3 regions of the Streptomyces sp. NPDC111628 genome follow, and region 1 is predicted to be linked to each of the others. Evidence: riboswitches for the same ligand, from Rfam matches in the RefSeq annotation. Region 1 holds a riboswitch; each other region holds the start of a gene.
The links. Region 1 has a riboswitch for cobalamin ahead of ACZ7MF_RS11855 (FecCD family ABC transporter permease). Riboswitches for the same ligand answer to the same signal wherever they lie in the genome.

Region 1 (4,176 bases):
TCCTCCGGCGGGACGTCCGCCCCGCAGCCGGAGACGGCGAAGGCGAGGACGGGGGCGAGGGCCAGGACCAGGGCGGCGGGGCGTGCGCGGTTCGGCATGCTGGTGGTGACTCCTTCGAGGGCGGGCGAAGCGGACGAGGCAGGGCGAACGAGGCGGGGCGAACGAGCGGGGCGTACTACTGAGCCGGCAGGCGGTCGAAGAGCAGCTGGAGCGCGCCGGTCTCCGGGTGGGCGACGCGGTGCGCCCGCACTCCGAAGACGTCGGCCAGCAAATCGGCCGTGAGAACGTCGTGCGGGGCGCCGGAGGCGACGATCCGTCCGCCGTCGACGACGTGCAGGCGGTCGCAGTGGAGCGCGGCGAGGTTGAGGTCGTGCAGGGCGGCGAGCACGGTCGTCCCGCTGGCCCGCACCAGGGACAGGACCTCCAACTGCTGGGCGATGTCCAGGTGGTTGGTGGGCTCGTCCAGGACGAGGATCCGCGGCTGCTGGGCGAGGGCGCGGGCGATCAGCACCCGTTGCCGCTCCCCGCCGGAGAGGGTGAGGAAGCCGCGGTCGGTCAGATGGCCCGCGCCGACTCCTGCCAGGGCGGCGGCGCAGACGTGCCGGTCCTCGTCGGAGGTCCGGGCGGCCGCCCCTTGGTGCGGCAGTCTGCCCATGGCCACGACCTCGGCCACCGTGAAGTCGAACTCCGCCCCCGATTCCTGCGGCAGGACGGCGAGCCGGCGCGCGCTCTCCCGCGGGCTCAGGGAGGGCAGGTCGTCACCGCCGAGCCGGACCACGCCGGCGGTGGGGCGCAGCGCCCGGTACACGCAGCGCAACAGGGTCGACTTGCCGCTGCCGTTGGGCCCGACGAGCCCGACGAACCGGCCGCTGTCCGCGCGCAGCGACACCTCGTCGAGCACCCGCGCGCCGGACATCTCCACCGTGAGTCCCTCGACCTCGACCTGCATCACACACCTCCGAAGGTGTAGGTACGGCGGCGCATCAGCAGGACGAAGCAGGGCACGCCGATCGCGGCCGTCAGTACGCCCAGCGGCAGTTCGGCGGGGGCGAGCGCGACCCGCGACAGGATGTCGACCCAGACCAGCAGTACGGCCCCGCCCAGGGGCGCCACGGCCAGCAGCCGCCGGTGGTCCGCGCCGACCAGCATCCGGGCCGCGTGCGGGACCATCAGGCCCACGAAGCCGATCGCCCCGCTGACCGCGACGACCGCACCCGTGACGGCCGCGGCGGTGAGGAACAGTTCCTTGCGCAGCCGCCCGGGGTCCACGCCGAGCGCGGCGGCGGTCTCGTCGCCCATCGCGAGGGCGTTCAGGCGCCGGGCCGACCAGCCGAGATGGACGAGGCCGCCGACGACCGCGCCCGCGGCGATCGGTACGGAGGACCAGTTCGCCCCGCCCAGGCTGCCGAGCAGCCACATCATGGCGGACCGCGCCGCTTCGCCGTGCTCGGCGGCGAACACCATGAAGGTGGTGACGGCCGAGAAGCCGTAGTACATCGCGGTACCGGTCAGCACCAGCCGGAGCGGAGTCAGGCCCCGCGGGGTCCGGGCGATCGCGTACACCAGCACCATGGCCGCGAGCGCGGAGAGGAACGCCGCCGTGGACAGCGCCCAGAGACCGAGTGCGCCGAAGGCCCCGAAGATGAGCACGGCGTTGGCCCCCACGGCGGCACCGGAGGAGATGCCGAGGACGAACGGGTCCGCCAGCGCGTTGCGGACCATGGCCTGGACGGCGACGCCGACGGACGCCAGGCCGGCGCCGACGACCGCCGCGAGCACGGCTCGTGGGAACCGGAGTTCCCAGACGATGGTGTAGGCGGCGACGTCGTCCGCGCCTATGGTCCCGCCGGTCAGCCCCGCCCAGAGGTAGTGCAGCGCCTCGCTCCAGGAGAGCCCCGACGCGCCGATGCCCGCCCCGCACGCCAGCGAGACGGGAAGCGCGACGCACAGCCCGGTCACGAGCAGGGGCAGTGAGGCGCGCCTCGGTGGTGGGGGCCCGACGTTCGTCGTGCGGTGCGGTGGGGCGGTGGGTGTCCGGTCGCGGAGCGTGGCCACAGGCGTTTCGCTTTCGCCTCGGGCCGTGCGCCTGCGTGATCGAAGGAGCGGGCCCGGACGCTGGGCGCCCTGCACAGCACCTCTCGCAGTCCACGGCGATTGACAGGGGCTTCACCACCGCGGGTAATCGGGCTTACGGATCCCCGTACAGGGCTCCGCCTACCGTTGCGGGTCAGCGCCGGACTTCGACCGGCTTCCCCCACGAGGCGCTTCGCAGCGTACCTCGTCACCGCCGCCGATCCGGAACCGCACCTGGACTCCGACGGCTTGCTGTCCCGTAGATTGGCGCAGCCCCAGGTCAGGCCCATGTGCGGAGGCCCTTGGTCAGCAAACTCCCAGCATGAGTCAGGAGACGTACTCGTGGCGGCCCAACCGCGATGCCGCCGGGCGGCAACGCGAGGAGGCCGGGTGCGCGCCGTCGGCACGGTGGTCATCGGTGGTCGCCGAACCGCGCTCGCTCAGGCCCGGTTGGTCGAGGCGGCGGACTTCATCCGGGGTCGGCGCCCTCGGGGATGGCCCACAGGGCAGGGACGCCGCCCGCGTCGACCTCGGCAAACTCGTGCTCCTTGCTTGGATCGGGTGGCGGCCGCCCGATCGGCCGGTCGCCCGGAGGTCAAAGGTTGATCATGTGGCCGGTGAGGCCGTGGAACGCTTCCTGGAGTGCTTCGCCGAGGGTGGGGTGGGTGTGGACGTTGCGGGCCAGTTCGGTGGCCGTCAGGTCCCACTTCTGCGCGAGGGTGAGCTCGGGGAGAAGCTCCGCGACGTCCGCGCCGACCATGTGTCCACCGAGGAGCTCGCCGTGCGCGGCGTCGGCTACGAGCTTCACGAAGCCGCCCGGTTCGCCCAGACCGTGGGCCTTGCCGTTGGCGGTGAAGGGGAACTTGGCGACCAGTACGTCGTGGCCTTCGGCGCGGGCCTGCTGCTCGGTGAGCCCGAACGAGGCGACCTGCGGCTGGCTGAAGGTCGCCCGCGGCATCATCCGGTAGTCGCCCAGCGGCATCGTCTCGGCTCCGGCGAGGGTTTCGGCGGCGACGACGCCCTGCGCCTCGGCGACGTGGGCGAGCTGGAGCTTGGCGGTGACGTCGCCGATCGCGTACAGGTGCGGCGTTGAGGTCCGCATGTGCTCGTCGATCGCGATGGCGCCGCGTTCGGTGAGGGTGACACCGGTGTTCTCCAGGCCGTAGCCGGTGGTGCGCGGTGCGAAGCCGACGGACATCAGGACCTTGTCGGTGCGGATCTCCGACCGTTTGCCGTCGGCCGTGGTGTAGGTGACGGTGACGGAGGTCCCCTCGTCCTCTACGGTCTCGACCTTGGTGGAGGTCAGGAGGGTGACGCCGAGCTTCTTGTACTGGCGGGTGATCTCCTTGGACACCTCGGCGTCCTCGTTGGGCAGGGCGCGGTCGAGGAATTCGAGGATCGTGACCTCGACGCCGTAGTTGCGCAGTACGTAGGCGAACTCCATGCCGATCGCTCCGGCGCCGACGATGACGATGGAGGCGGGCAGCTCGCGCTGGAGGATCTGCGTCTCGTAGGTGACGACGTTCTCGCTCAGCTCGACGCCGGGCAGCAGCTTCACGGTGGAGCCGGTGGCGATGACGGCGTCGTCGAAGGTGACGCTCTGCGTGCCGCCGGCGGTGAGGGCGACGTCGATGGTGCGGGCGTCGGTGAAGGTGCCGTGGCCGTCGATCTCGGTGATGGCGTTCTTCTTCATGAGGAAGTGCACGCCTTTGACCCGGCCGTCGGCGACCTGGCGGCTGCGGTCGTAGGCGGCGCCGTAGTCGAAGCTCACCTCGCCCGAGATGCCGAACTGCTTGGCCTCGTGGTGGAAGGTGTGGGCGAGTTCGGCGTTGCGCAACAACGCCTTGGAGGGGATGCAGCCGACGTTCAGGCAGACGCCTCCCCAGTACTGCTTCTCGATGACGGCGACACTCTTGCCCAACTGGGCCGCGCGGATCGCGGCGACGTACCCGCCGGGTCCCGCGCCGAGGACGACGACGTCGAAGTGCGTGCTACTCACGGAGAATCCTCCCTGCTCTCGCTGTTTGACTTGTGGTGGCCGGCGTGACCGTTGCCGCGAGCATCGACGAAATGCGTCCGCTGTCCGGAGCACAGTGAAGCCGA
Region 2 (4,176 bases), on a different contig from region 1:
CCGGACGCGGGGGACTTCCTGTGGGGCCTGCCCACCGCCGCCCTGATCGCCGTACTGGTGACGCTGGCCCGCGCGCTGGGCCGCCGCACCGTCACCTGGACCCGGCGCCGCACGGCCGCCCGCACCGTCGCCTGCGCCACCGCGGTCGGCGTCTGTGTCGCCGCGTACGCGCTGATCACCGGCCGTTCCCCGGCCGAGGCCGCGCTGTCCGGCCAGGCCACCCTCGCCCAGCTCGCCGCGCAGCCGCACGCCTGGTCCGTGGGGGCGCTGGTCGCGCTGGTCGCGTGCAAGGCGCTGGCCTGGGGCATCGCGCTGGGCGCGCTGCGCGGCGGCCCGATCTTCCCGGCCGTCCTGCTGGGCGCGGCGACGGCCCTGGCCTGCTCCGGGCTGCCCGGCTTCGGCGCCACCCCGGCCCTCGCCCTCGGCATCGCCGCCGCGGCCGCCGCGGTGACGGGGCTGCCGCTGGCCAGCTCGGTCCTGGCGGTGCTGCTGATGGGCCGGGACTCCCACGACCAGATGCCGCTGATCGTCATGGCCTCGGTCGTCTCGTTCGTCGTGGCCCAGCTGGTGCGCCGGACCCGGCCGGAGGCGGGCGGGACGCCGGACGGAGCGCCGACGGCGGGAGCGGCGCGGTGAAGGACCACCGGACCGCACAGCCACGTCCCCGGCCTCGGCCGCGTCCCCGTACCGGCTGGGACGCCGTCCGGCCCTGGCTCGTACGGGTCGGGATCGCGGCCGCCGTGGTCGTGGCGTACTTCCTGCTCCCCCTCGACCAGCTGGGGCCGCAGCGGCCGTTGCTGAGCTGGGTGCTGTTCGCCCTGCTGCTGACCCTCGTGGCCCTGCTGCTGCTGCGGCAGATCCGGCACGTTCTCCTGGACCGTCCGGACAGCCGGCCCGGGGTGGTCATCTCGCTGCTGATCGTCCTGTCCGTGCACGTCTTCTCGGCCACGTACTACGCCCTCGCCAAGTCGCCGGGCGAGTTCAGCGGACTGCACACCCGGATCGACGCGCTGTACTTCACCGTGGTGACGCTCGCGACCGTCGGGTACGGGGACATCACCCCGCGCGGCCAGGCCGCGCGGGTCGTGGCCATCCTCCAGATCACCTACAGCTTCGTCTTCCTCACGGCCGCCGCGACCGCGCTGACCACCCGGATGCGGGACATGGTGGTCCGGCGACCCGAGCGGGGCGGCCGGTCCCGCTGACGGCGGCGCCGGGCGTTTACGCAGTCCCGAGGCCTGTTCGACGGCCGGGCGGGGCGCCCGCCGGGCCCGAGGCCCGCTTGTGCCCGCCCCCGTGGGAGCACTACTGTCGCCACGCCTTGGTGAACGGGAAATCCGGTGTGATGCCGGTGCGGCCCTCGCCACTGTGAATCGGGAAGTCCGGCTCCGGCCCTCGCGGGCAGCCACTGGATCGCTTGCGATCCGGGAAGGCGGAGCACGGGCGGTGGTACCCGTAAGCCAGGAGACCGGCCAAGGCGCGTCGTCCATCCACGAGGTGCTGGAGAGGGTCTGCTGAGCCATGCACATAGCCGAGGGCTTTCTGCCACCGGCGCACGCGATCGCCTGGGGTGTCGCGTCCGCGCCGTTCGTCGTCCACGGAGTCCGGTCACTCACCCGTGAGGTCAGGGAGCACCCGGAGAGCACGCTGCTCCTCGGCGCCTCCGGGGCCTTCACGTTCGTCCTGTCGGCCCTGAAGCTGCCGTCGGTCACCGGGAGTTGCTCCCATCCGACCGGCACCGGTCTGGGCGCCATCCTGTTCCGGCCGCCGATCATGGCGGTCCTTGGCACCATCACCCTGCTCTTCCAGGCGCTGCTGCTCGCCCACGGCGGGCTGACCACGCTCGGCGCCAACGTCTTCTCGATGGCGATCGTCGGCCCCTGGGCCGGGTACGGCGTCTACCGGCTGCTGCGCCGCTGGGACGTGCCGTTGATGGTCACGGTGTTCTCCGGCGCGTTCGTCGCCGACCTGTCCACGTACTGCGTGACCAGCGTGCAGCTGGCGCTGGCCTTCCCGGACCCGGGCAGCGGGTTCCTGGGCGCGCTCGGCAAGTTCGGCTCGATCTTCGCCGTCACGCAGATTCCCCTCGCGGTGAGCGAGGGCCTGCTCACGGTGATCGTGATGCGGCTGCTGGTGCAGTCCAGCAAGGGCGAACTGACCCGGCTGGGCGTGCTGCTGACGCGGTCGGGCGAGCCGAAGCAGGAGGCGGTGGCGGCCCGATGAGCCGGAACGCGAAGATCAACACCCTGCTGCTGCTCGCCGTGGCCGCGCTGGCGGTGCTGCCGCTGGTGCTGGGGCTCGGCGACCACAAGGAGGAGCCGTTCGCCGGGGCCGACGCGGAGGCGGAGACGGCGATCACCGAGATCGAACCGGACTACGAACCGTGGTTCTCCCCGCTGTACGAACCGCCGTCCGGGGAGGTCGAGTCGGCGCTGTTCGCCCTCCAGGCCGCGCTCGGCGCGGGCGTGCTGGCGTACTACTTCGGACTGCGCCGGGGCCGGCGGCAGGGCGAGGAGCGGGCGTTGGCCACTTCCGAGGCCACGGCGGCTGCGGGGGACACCCCCGAAGGGGCCTGAGTGCTGCCGATCGACGCGGCGGCGCACAGCAGTCGCTGGCGCCGCCGCCATCCCGTGGACAAGGCCGTGCTCGGTCTCGGCCTGACCGTGCTCGCGATCTCGCTGCCGCCCTGGCCGGGCGCGGCGCTGGTACTGGTGGCGGCACTGACGGTGCTGCTGGGCCCGGCGGGCGTGCCCGGGCGCCGGCTGTGGCGGGCCTACCGGGTGCCGCTGGGCTTCTGCGTGACGGGTGCGCTGCCGCTGCTGGTCCAGGTCGGGGGCCCGGACGGGTTCCTGACGGCGGCCGACGGCGGTGCGGTGCGCGCGGGCGGGCTGCTGCTGCGCACCTCGGCGGCCTCGCTGGGGGTGCTGCTGTTCGCGTTCACCACGCCGATGTCCGACCTGCTGCCGCGCCTGGTGCGGGCCGGGGTGCCGGCGCCGGTCGTGGACGTGGCGCTGGTGACGTACCGGATGAGTTTCCTGCTGCTGGACTCGGTGCGCCGGATCCGTGAGGCGCAGGCCGCGCGGCTCGGGCACACCAGCCGGGCGGCGGCCTGGCGTTCGCTCGGCGGGCTCGGCGCCACCGCGTTCGTGCGGGCCTTCGACCGGGCGGCCCGGCTCCAGACCGGGCTCGCCGGGCGCGGTTACGACGGCACCCTGCGCGTGCTGGTACCCGAGGCCCGGGTCTCGGTGCCGTTCACGGCGGCGAGCGTCACGCTGCTCGCGGCGCTGGCCGCCCTCACCCTCGTACTGGAAGGACCCCTGTCGTGAGCGAACCGGACCAGTCCTCTGAACCGGCCCCGGCCCTGGTCGCCCTGCGGGGCGCGTCGTTCGCGTACGAGGAGGGTCCGGACGTGCTGGCGGGCCTGGACTTCGCGGTGCGCGAGGGGCGCGCGCTGGCGCTGCTCGGCCGCAACGGCAGTGGCAAGACGACGCTGATGCGGCTGCTGAGCGGCGGCCTGAGGCCGCGCGCGGGGACGTTGACGGTCGACGGTGAGCCGGTGACCTACGACCGCAAGGGGCTGACCCGGCTGCGGACCGCCGTGCAGTTGGTGGTCCAGGACCCGGACGACCAGCTCTTCGCGGCCTCGGTCGGCCAGGACGTGTCCTTCGGTCCGCTGAACCTGGGGCTGCCCGACGCGGAGGTGCGCTCCCGGGTCGGGGAGGCGCTGGCCGCGCTGGACATCGCGGCGCTGGCCGAGCGGCCCACGCACCTGCTGTCGTACGGGCAGCGCAAGCGGACCGCTATCGCGGGGGCGGTCGCGATGCGGCCCCGGGTGCTGATCCTCGACGAGCCGACCGCCGGTCTCGACCCGGACGGGCAGGAGCGGCTGCTGGCCACCCTGGACCGACTGCGCGCGGGCGGCACCACCGTGGTGATGGCCACCCACGACGTCGACCTCGCCCTGCGCTGGTCCGACGACGCAGCCCTGCTCACCCCGGACGGTGTGCGCACCGGCCCGGCTGCCCCGACGCTGGCCCGCACCGACCTGCTGCGGCAGGCCAGGCTGCGGCTCCCCTGGGGCGTCGCGGCGGCCGGGCTGCTGCGGGCGCGGGGCCTGCTGGCGGACTCGGCGAGGGGCCCGCGGACGGCGGAGGAGCTGGCGGCGCTGGCGGAGTG
Region 3 (4,176 bases), on a different contig from region 1:
TTCGCCGCCCTGGTCGGCGCGATCCTCTGGAACCTCCTGACCTGGCTGGTCGGGCTTCCGTCCAGCTCCTCGCACGCCCTGATGGGCGGCCTGATCGGTGCCGCCGTCGCCTCGGCCGGTATCGGCGCGGTCAACGGCGACGTGCTCGTCACCAAGGTGCTCCTGCCCGCGATCGCCGCCCCGATCGTGGCCGGCCTCGCGGCGATGCTCGCCTCCCGGATGACGTACTCGCTGGGCCGCAAGGCCGACGGCAGGGCCGCCAAGAAGGGCTACCGGGCCGGCCAGATCGCCTCCGCCGGTCTGGTCTCGTTGGCCCACGGCACCAACGACGCCCAGAAGACCATGGGCATCATCACCCTCGCCCTGATCGCCGGCGGCTCGCTCGCCCCCGACTCCGACCCGCCCGTGTGGGTCATCCTGAGCGCGGGCCTGGCCATCGCGCTCGGCACCTACCTGGGCGGCTGGCGCATCATCCGCACCATGGGCAAGGGCCTGACCGACCTCCAGCCGCAGCAGGGCTTCGCCGCCCAGACCAGCGCCGCCACGGTCATCCTGGCCTCCTCCCACCTCGGCTTCTCGCTGTCCACCACGCACTCGGTCTCCGGTGCGGTGATGGGCGCGGGCCTCGGCCGCAAGGGCGGCGTGGTCCGCTGGTCCACGGCCACCCGGATGTTCGTCGCCTGGGGCCTGACGCTGCCGGCCGCGGCCCTGGTCGCCGCGCTCGCCGAGTGGGTCTGCCGCGCAGGCGACTGGGGCACGGCCCTCGTCGCGGTGTTCCTGATCGCGTCCAGCTTCGCGATCTGGCGGATCTCCCGCCGCGAGGTCGTCGACCACACCAACGTCGTCGACGGCGACCCGGTGGACACCGAGGGGCCCGGGCAGCCCGAGCCCGCCGGTGTGGTCACCACGGCGATGGCCGCCGTGTCGCCGCCCCCGACGGGCGCCACCGAGGACCTGGCGGCCACCGTCCCCGCCCCGGCCACCACCCCCGACCCCAAGGCCCCGTCGGCCGCCACCACCGTCTGAACCCGCCTGCCGGGTACGAAGGAAGCGAACCTCCATGAGCATCGACTGGGCAGCCCTCGGCTCCGTCTTCGGCGTCAGCCTCGTGGTCACGGTGGCCCTGGTGGGCCTGTTCACCCTCGGCATCGTCGGCCTCTCCCGCCAGGAGCGGGCCGCCGCCCAGGGCGGCTCCGCGGCCCTCGCGGTCACCGGCGCGTACGCGTGCTTCGCGGCCTGCCTGGCGGCGGTGGCGTACGGGATCTATCTGATCGTCGCCTGAGCGCCCTGCGCACCACCGCGCACGCTCCGGGGCGGGGCGCGGGACGGACTCGAACCGTTCCGCGCCCCGCCTCTTCGCGTGCCGGCGCACACCACTCGGGTGTGGGCCTTCGCACACTCCCCCGTCGCAGGTCAACGCCAGGTTGACGGGTGTTCGCGGGCCGTGGTGGACTTCCGGGGCCATCTACGGCGGCAGAAGAGGAAGCCCGGTGCGAATCCGGCGCGGTCCCGCCACTGTGACCGGGGACAGGATCCCCGGGAGCCAGGAACTCTCGCCGCCGTGCTCTTCGAACCAGGGCGCGGACACCCTGAGTGAGGACCTATCGCCATGCGCGGCTGCCGTTCCGGGCTCACCAGCGACACGCTTCGACTTCCCCTTCCCACGGCCGGTTGAGCCGTGCGTGCCGGACGCGTCTTCGCGTACGGCGCCGCCGCCGGCCTCCTCGGTGACCTCCTCCTCGGCGATCCTCGCCGCGGACACCCGGTCGCCGTGTTCGGCCGTGCCGCGGGCGCCGTGGAACAGGTGCTGTGGCGGGACCACCGGGGCCGGGGCGCCCTGCACACCGTCGTGTGCGCCGGCGGCGCCGCCGTCCTCGGCTCGGCCGCCGCGCATGCCGTACGCCGCTCCCCCGCCGCCTCCGTCGCGCTGACCGCCGCGGCCACCTGGTCGGTCGTCGGCGGCACCTCGCTGGCCCGCGAGGCCACTGCCATCGGCCGTGCGCTGGGGGCCGGGGACGTCGAGGCGGCGCGGGCGCGGCTGCCGCACCTGTGCGGGCGGGACCCGCAGGCGCTGGACGCCGACGGGATCGCCCGGGCCGTCGTGGAGTCCGTCGCCGAGAACACCTCCGACGCGGTGGTGGGCGCCCTGGTGTGGGGCGCGGTGGCCGGGGTCCCCGGGCTGCTCGGCTTCCGGGCCGTGAACACCCTGGACGCGATGGTCGGCCACAAGTCGCCCAGGTACCGCCGCTACGGCTGGGCCTCGGCCCGCCTCGACGACCTCGCGGGCTGGCCGGGCGCCCGCCTCACCGCCGTGCTGACCACCGTGGCGGGCGGTGACCCGCGCGGCGCCCTGCGGGCCTGGCGCGCGGACGCCGCACAGCACCCGAGCCCCAACGCCGGGCCCGTGGAGGCCTCCTTCGCGGGCGCCCTCGGCGTGCGGCTCGGCGGCACGCTCTCCTACGGCGGGCGGGTCGAGCACCGGCCCGTCCTCAACGGGGCGGCGGGACGCGCCGTACGGGCCGGTTCCGGCGACATCGACCGTGCCGTACGGCTGTCCCGGCGCGTGGGCCTGCTGGCGCTGGGCGTGTGCGCGGGCGCGCGGCTGCTCGCGCGCGGGGCCACCGCGAAGAACCCGGGTGTCACGAAGGGACGTACGTCATGAACGGTGGCCTCCTCGTCGCGGGCACCACCTCCGACGCCGGCAAGAGCGTCGTCACCGCCGGGATCTGCCGCTGGCTGGTGCGCCAGGGCGTCAAGGTGGCGCCCTTCAAGGCGCAGAACATGTCGCTCAACTCCTTCGTGACCCGGGACGGCGCCGAGATCGGGCGGGCCCAGGCCATGCAGGCCCAGGCCTGCCGGGTGGAGCCGACCGCGCACATGAACCCCGTGCTGCTCAAGCCCGGCGGGGAGCGCAGCAGCCAGGTCGTGCTGCTCGGCAGGCCCGTGGGCGAGATGAGCGCCCGCGGCTATCACGGCGGGCGCCAGGAGCGGTTGCTCGGCACGGTGCTCGACTCGCTCGCCGAACTGCGCGGCACGTACGACGCGGTGATCTGCGAGGGCGCGGGCAGCCCGGCCGAGATCAACCTGCGGCGCACCGACATCGTGAACATGGGGATCGCCCGGGGCGCCGGACTCCCCGTCCTCGTCGTCGGCGACATCGACCGCGGGGGCGTCTTCGCCTCCTTCTTCGGCACGGTGGCGCTGCTGGCGCCCGAGGACCAGGCTCTGGTCGCCGGGTTCCTGGTGAACAAGTTCCGGGGTGATGTGTCGCTCCTGGAGCCCGGGTTGGAGATGCTGCACGGTCTCACCGGGCGGCGGACGTACGGCGTGCTGCCCTTCCGGCACGGGCTCGGCATCGACGAGGAGGACGGGCTGCGCGTCTCCCTGCGCGGGACCGTGCGGGAGTCCGTCGTCGCGCCGCCGGTCGGCGAGGACGTGCTGCGGGTCGCCGTCTGCGCGGTCCCGCTGATGTCCAACTTCACGGACGTGGACGCGCTGGCCGCCGAACCGGGCGTCGTGGTGCGGTTCGTGGACCGGCCGGAGGAACTGGCCGACGCCGACCTGGTGATCGTGCCGGGGACGCGCGGGACGGTCCGGGCCCTGGAGTGGCTCCGGGAGCGGGGGCTGGCGGACGCGCTCGTCCGGAGGGTCGCCGAGCAGCGGCCCGTGCTCGGCATCTGCGGCGGCTTCCAGCTCCTCGGCGAGCACATCGAGGACGAGGTCGAGTCCCGCGCCGGGCACGTGGACGGGCTGGGACTGCTCCCCGTGCGGGTGCGGTTCGACCGCGACAAGACCCTCACCCGGCCGGTGGGCGAGGCCCTCGGCGAGCGCGTCGAGGGGTACGAGATCCACCACGGGGTCGCCGAAGTGGTAGCGGGTGATGCGTTCATCTCTGATGACAGAGGACGCAGCCTGGACGGCTGCCGGGTCGGCCAGACCTGGGGCACGCACTGGCACGGCTCGCTGGAGTCGGACGGCTTCCGGCGGGCGTTCCTGCGCGAGGTGGCCGCCGCCGCGGGCCGCCGCTTCGTGCCGGCCCCCGACACCTCGTTCGCCGCGCTGCGCGAGGAGCAGCTCGACCGGCTCGGCGACCTGATCGAACACCACGCGGACACGGACGCGCTGTGGCGGCTCATCGAGTCCGGCGCTCCGCAAGGACTGCCCTTCATTCCACCG

Region 2: linked by a shared signal. The riboswitch ahead of ACZ7MF_RS30460 (energy-coupling factor ABC transporter permease) and the one ahead of ACZ7MF_RS11855 (FecCD family ABC transporter permease) in region 1 are both predicted to bind cobalamin.
Region 3: linked by a shared signal. The riboswitch ahead of ACZ7MF_RS32855 (cobalamin biosynthesis protein) and the one ahead of ACZ7MF_RS11855 (FecCD family ABC transporter permease) in region 1 are both predicted to bind cobalamin.

Annotation. Positions count from the first base shown of each region.
Region 1 is NZ_JBVKBZ010000002.1:926,946-931,121, reverse strand. Features, by position in the region: gene ACZ7MF_RS11865 (ABC transporter substrate-binding protein) at 1-98, opposite strand, end outside; gene ACZ7MF_RS11860 (ABC transporter ATP-binding protein) at 176-949, opposite strand; gene ACZ7MF_RS11855 (FecCD family ABC transporter permease) at 949-2,055, opposite strand; cobalamin riboswitch at 2,157-2,304, opposite strand; gene lpdA (dihydrolipoyl dehydrogenase) at 2,669-4,072, opposite strand.
Region 2 is NZ_JBVKBZ010000006.1:216,113-220,288, reverse strand. Features, by position in the region: gene ACZ7MF_RS30470 (chloride channel protein) at 1-636, shown strand, start outside; gene ACZ7MF_RS30465 (potassium channel family protein) at 741-1,205, shown strand; cobalamin riboswitch at 1,306-1,491, shown strand; gene ACZ7MF_RS30460 (energy-coupling factor ABC transporter permease) at 1,522-2,223, shown strand; gene ACZ7MF_RS30455 (energy-coupling factor ABC transporter substrate-binding protein) at 2,220-2,576, shown strand; gene cbiQ (cobalt ECF transporter T component CbiQ) at 2,577-3,326, shown strand; gene ACZ7MF_RS30445 (ATP-binding cassette domain-containing protein) at 3,323-4,176, shown strand, end outside.
Region 3 is NZ_JBVKBZ010000007.1:52,336-56,511, forward strand. Features, by position in the region: gene pitH (low-affinity phosphate transporter PitH) at 1-1,026, shown strand, start outside; gene ACZ7MF_RS32850 (hypothetical protein) at 1,061-1,282, shown strand; cobalamin riboswitch at 1,432-1,572, shown strand; gene ACZ7MF_RS32855 (cobalamin biosynthesis protein) at 1,679-2,662, shown strand; gene ACZ7MF_RS32860 (cobyric acid synthase) at 2,659-4,176, shown strand, end outside.